Roseobacter denitrificans OCh 114: one gene and its partner. The protein of the gene in region 2 interacts with the protein of the main gene of each other region in a pairwise test. Links are inferred from orthologs where the notes say so. Each region holds a gene or a part of one and is shown on either strand. Other genes may lie near its edges.

What was found.
Region 1: the proteins of hfq (region 2) and rho interact in binary tests that used the Escherichia coli proteins (3 or more experiments, as listed by UniProt). The link is inferred for Roseobacter denitrificans OCh 114 from one-to-one orthologs.

Annotation. Positions count from the first base shown.
Region 1 is NC_008209.1:424,291-427,254, reverse strand. Bases 15-2,934 are described here. They hold rho (transcription termination factor Rho), read left to right. Parts: upstream 15-785; coding sequence 786-2,084; downstream 2,085-2,934. Other genes in these bases: mnmE (tRNA uridine-5-carboxymethylaminomethyl(34) synthesis GTPase MnmE), read left to right, coding at 2,114-2,934; hemJ (protoporphyrinogen oxidase HemJ), read left to right, coding at 211-660. In the rest of the region: more of mnmE, read left to right, coding at 2,935-2,964. UniProt on the Escherichia coli protein: Facilitates transcription termination by a mechanism that involves Rho binding to the nascent RNA, activation of Rho's RNA-dependent ATPase activity, and release of the mRNA from the DNA template.
Region 2 is NC_008209.1:2,626,037-2,628,744, reverse strand. The notes cover bases 45-2,708. They hold hfq (RNA chaperone Hfq), read left to right. Parts: upstream 45-1,088; coding sequence 1,089-1,328; downstream 1,329-2,708. Other genes in these bases: RD1_RS12635 (pseudouridine synthase), read right to left, coding at 2,624-2,708; hflX (GTPase HflX), read left to right, coding at 1,325-2,623; RD1_RS12650 (TrkH family potassium uptake protein), read left to right, coding at 45-960. In the rest of the region: more of RD1_RS12650, read left to right, coding at 1-44. UniProt on the Escherichia coli protein: RNA chaperone that binds small regulatory RNA (sRNAs) and mRNAs to facilitate mRNA translational regulation in response to envelope stress, environmental stress and changes in metabolite concentrations.

The sequences.
Region 1 (2,964 bases), 2.2 Mb from region 2 along the record:
ACCAGCTGAGATAAGACACTTATAACTATCTAATAAATAATGGTTTTTCATCTTACAGACAACTTGATAACAGCGTACGTGAAAACTTGTGCGATGTGGATAATACAAGGAACAAAGTGATAATCCACAGAACCTGACAACCCTACATAATCATCATCTTTCTATCTTTACTTATTTATTTATAAGGAAGCATCGAAAGGGGAACATGTGATGTCTGATCTTTTGGCCATTGGCTATCCTTGGATCAAATCGTTTCATATCATGTCGGTGATTGCGTGGATGGCGGGTCTGTTTTATCTGCCACGGCTCTATGTCTATCACACGGAACAGGTGGGACAGTCGGGCGACACGCATGTCCTGTTTCAAACGATGGAGCTGAAACTGCTCAGAGTGATCATGAACCCTGCGATGATCGCAACATGGGTTTTTGGGATTTGTCTCGTTCTGACCCCCGGAATTGTAGATTGGTCTTCTATCTGGCCCTGGTTGAAATTCCTCGGCGTGTTTGGGATGACGGCGTTTCACATGTGGCTTGCGAAGAAGCGCAAGGTCTTTGCCGCCGGTGAAAACCAGCTGACGGGCAAACAGTACCGGATGATGAATGAAGTTCCGACAATTTTAATGGTGATCATTGTCATCTCGGTCGTGGTGAAGTTCTGATTTGATTGACTCCGATCTTTCGGCGGCTTATGTGATCAGAACCGTCCCGTCCGGGACTGGCGCAGACCCACAGAATTGACTGATAACAAAACTGATGTATCGCATCTGGTTTAGGCGAGTTTCTCATGACATCCCAAGACACTGATACCGAAACGGTGACGGAAACGTTGAATCTGGCAGATCTCAAGCGGAAGAGTCCCAAGGATTTGCTGTCGATGGCAGAAGATCTGGAGATCGAGAACGCCTCGACCATGCGTAAAGGCGAAATGATGTTCCAGATTCTGCGTGAACGCGCGGATGAAGGTTGGGAAGTGTCGGGCGATGGCGTGCTCGAAGTGCTTCAGGACGGGTTTGGTTTTCTGCGCTCTCCAGAGGCGAATTACCTTCCGGGACCGGATGATATTTATGTCTCGCCCGATATGATCCGCAAGTATTCCCTGAGAACAGGAGATACGATCGAGGGGTTGATCAAAGCACCGGACGACAATGAGCGGTATTTTGCGCTGCTGGGCGTGACGCAGATCAATTTTGAAGATCCTGAAAAGGCGCGCCACAAGGTGGCCTTTGAAAACCTGACGCCGCTCTACCCGGATGAGCGTCTGACGATGGAAACCGATGATCCCACGACAAAAGACCGCTCGGCGCGGATCATTGATCTGGTAGCACCAATTGGGAAAGGGCAACGGTCATTGATCGTAGCGCCACCGCGCACGGGTAAGACCGTGTTGTTGCAAAACATCGCAAATTCCATCGAGCGGAACCACCCGGAGTGTTACCTGATCGTGTTGCTCATTGACGAGCGCCCGGAAGAAGTGACCGACATGCAGCGATCCGTGAAGGGTGAAGTCGTGTCTTCCACCTTTGACGAACCTGCCACACGACATGTCGCCGTGTCTGATATGGTCATCGAAAAAGCCAAACGTCTTGTGGAACATAAACGAGATGTTGTGATCCTTTTGGATTCGATTACCAGACTTGGTAGAGCGTTCAACACGGTAGTGCCTTCTTCGGGTAAGGTTCTGACCGGTGGTGTCGATGCCAATGCCTTGCAACGTCCCAAGCGTTTCTTTGGTGCGGCTCGCAACATCGAAGAGGGTGGTTCGCTGACGATCATCGCGACCGCGCTGATTGACACGGGCAGCCGTATGGACGAAGTCATTTTTGAAGAGTTCAAAGGGACGGGCAATTCTGAGATCGTGCTGGATCGCAAGATTGCAGACAAACGCGTATTCCCGGCCATGGATATTCTGAAATCCGGTACCCGCAAGGAAGACTTGCTGGTTGACAAGATCGACCTGCAAAAAACCTTTGTCCTGCGTCGTATCCTGAACCCCATGGGTACGACCGACGCCATCGAGTTCCTGATTTCGAAGTTGAAACAGACAAAGACGAATTCAGACTTCTTCGATTCGATGAACACTTAAATTATTGTTTTCATACAATGGTTTAAACGATGGATACAGTCTTTGCACTAGGATCTGCACAGGGGCGTGCGGGTGTCTCCGTTATTCGCCTGTCCGGGCCTGCCGCCTGGGCGGTTGCAGAAACGATCTGCGGGTCTCTGCCAGATCCACGTAAATCCGCTGTTCGGGTGCTCAGGGCGCAAGATGGTTCGGTCATTGATCAGGCACTCGTGCTTGCGTTCAAAGCGCCCCATAGCTTTACCGGCGAAGACGTGGTGGAATTTCACGTTCACGGCAGCATTGCAGTGGTGCGTACCGTCCTCGATGCGTTGTCGGATCAAGATGTGGCCAGATTGGCAGAGGCTGGAGAGTTCACACGGCGTGCACTGGAAAACGGCAAGCTCGATCTGTCGCAGGTTGAGGGGCTGGCCGATCTGATTGATGCGGAGACAGAGGCACAACGCAGGCAGGCTGTGCGCGTGCTGACAGGTGCCTTGGGCGAAAAAGTTGAGGTGTGGCGATCAAAGCTGATCCGTGCAGCGGCATTGATTGAGGCGACGATAGATTTTGCGGATGAGGACGTACCGGTTGATGTTACACCGGAAGTTACGTCGCTGTTGGAAGATGTGTCATCTGATGTACGAACCGAGGTTGCCGGAACACATGTTGCGGAGCGTATTCGGTCGGGGTTCGAAATTGCGTTGGTTGGAGCGCCAAATGCGGGTAAGTCTACGCTGTTAAACAAACTGGCTGGTCGAGACGCTGCAATTACGTCCGAAATCGCGGGCACAACGAGGGATGTGATAGAAGTCAGGATGGATCTGGGTGGGTTGCCTGTGACATTTCTTGATACGGCAGGATTGCGTCAGAGCGCTGATGAGATCGAAACGATTGGCATTGA
Region 2 (2,708 bases):
ATGCGGATTGTGGTGGCGCTGGTGCCGATTTACGTCAGTCTCACGCTGCTGCTCTGGGTGCTCTTGCTGATCAGCGGGGATCCGTCCCTCGTCGCGCTGACGCATGCGATGTCGATCATGTCAACGTCGGGGATTTCTGCCATCGGCGGGCTTGAGGGCAGTGGCTCGGGGCTCACGGGCGAGGTGCTGATGCTGCTGTTCATGCTGTTTGCGCTGTCGCGGCTGACGTTTTCCTCGGACACGGTGACGGCCACGCAGGGCGGTATCCAGACCGACCCCGAGTTCCGCCTTGGCATGCTGATCGTGATCGGCGTGCCACTCGTGCTGTTTTTGCGCCACTGGATCGGTGCCTTTGATGTGGCCGCCGAAGATGACTTCTGGTTGGCGATACGTGCCCTCTGGGGGTCGGTTTTCACGGTGATGTCCTTTCTGACGACGACCGGTTTTGCCAGCGCGGACTGGGCGCAGGCGCAGGCGTGGTCCGGTCTTGAGACACCCGGTCTGATCCTGATGGGGCTGGCGCTGATGGGGGGCGGGGTTGCAACGACCGCAGGCGGTGTGAAACTGTTGCGCGTCTTTGCACTCTATCTCAACGGAAAACGCGAGCTTGAGCGGCTGGTGCATCCCTCCTCGGTGAGCCGCGCAGGAAAGGAGAGCCGTCGCTTACAGCGAAACGGGGCCTTCATCGCATGGATTTTCTTCATGCTTTTTGCCATGACGATGGCTGCCTTGACGCTGTTGTTTGCCCTTTTCGGCGTCGCTTTCGAGGATGCGCTCGTGCTCAGCATTGCGGGCCTGTCCACCACCGGCCCCTTGTTGAACCTTGCCACGGAAACGCCGATTTCACTGGCCGAACTGGGACCATATGCGAAATCCGTGTTCTGTGCGGCGATGGTTCTGGGGCGTTTGGAAACCCTTGCGATCATCGCGCTTTTGACGCCGGATTTATGGCGCAGTTGAGCGATTGAACGGTTAGGTCCGTAACGGACTGTTTTTAGGGCTGGAAACTCCGGGAACGGGGCTTCATAATCACGTCGAGGGACGAGTTCGATCTGCGGGCTCTGGCAAGAATAAAGGCGAGGAAGACAATGGCGTCGGACAGACAGAACCTTCAGGATGCGTTCCTGAACCATGTGCGCAAGACAAAAGTTCCTGTGACCATCTTTCTGATCAATGGAGTGAAGCTGCAGGGCGTGATCACGTGGTTTGACAATTTCTGCGTGTTGTTGCGCCGGGATGGGCAATCGCAGCTGGTGTATAAGCATGCCATTTCCACGATCATGCCGAGCCAGCCCATCAGTCTTTACGAGGGCGAAGACGCTTCTTGAGCAAGCCACCCTTTCAAATTGATGAAACCATCCAGACGCGTGTGACCCGCGCCTGGGTTCTGCATCCTGAAATAAAATCCGACCCTGATCGCCGACTGGCCGAACATGCGCTGGCAGAAGCCGTCTCACTCGCGCGCGCCTTGCCCGAACTTGAGGTGGTGGGCGCGGACATTGTGCCGCTGAAAACCGTGCGCGCCGGCATGCTCTTTGGCTCGGGTAAGATCGACGAAATCAAGAAGAGCCTGCACGACGAGGAGATCGAACTGGTTTTGGTGGACGGTCCGGTAAGCCCCGTGCAGCAGCGCAATCTGGAAAAGGCATGGGGTGTCAAACTGCTCGACCGCACGGGCCTGATCCTCGAAATTTTCAGTGATCGCGCCGCAACCCGCGAAGGGGTGTTGCAGGTTGAGATGGCGGCGCTGAGCTATCAGCGGACCCGTCTGGTGCGGGCCTGGACCCACCTTGAACGCCAAAGGGGCGGTTTGGGATTTGTGGGTGGTCCCGGTGAAACCCAGATCGAGGCGGACCGCCGCGCGATTGACGATCAATTGACGCGCCTGCGCCGCCAGTTGGAGAAGGTGGTCAAGACCCGCGCGCTGCACCGGGCGGCGCGGGCCAAGATTCCCTATCCGATCATCGCGCTGGTGGGCTATACCAATGCCGGGAAATCGACCCTGTTCAACCATTTGACCGGCGCGGATGTCATGGCCAAGGACATGCTCTTTGCCACGCTTGATCCCACCATGCGCCGGTTGCGCCTGCCGGATGGGCCGGAGGTGATCCTCTCTGATACGGTTGGATTCATCTCGGATTTGCCCACCGAACTGGTGGCAGCATTCCGCGCCACGCTTGAGGAGGTGTTGGCGGCGGATGTGATCTGCCACGTCAGGGACATCTCGCACCCGGAAACCGAGGCGCAGGCCAAGGATGTGCAGGACATCATGACCACTTTGGGCGTCGAAGAAGACCGGCCCACCTTCGAGCTGTGGAACAAGCTGGATTTGCTGTCCGAGGGTGAGGCGGATGCGATGCGCGCGCGCGCGGACCGCGACCCGTCTGTCTTTGCCATATCGGCGCTCAGCGGTGAAGGTCTTGACGGTCTGCTCGCTGCCGTGACCCAGACCCTGCAGGGCAAAAAGCGCGCAGCGACCCTGACGCTGTCCTTTTCCGAAGGCAGAAAACGCGCGTGGCTGTTCGAACAGGAACTGGTGGAGGAAGAGCACCAGACCGAAGATGGTTTTGAAATTGCCGTGCGCTGGACAGTCGATCAGGAAGCGAAATACGAACGCCTGTGATCACCGCCCGCTGTGGGCTGCAAACCGCCAGGCCCCCGGCACCAGATCATTCAGCGCCCAATCCCCGATACGCATCCGGATCAGG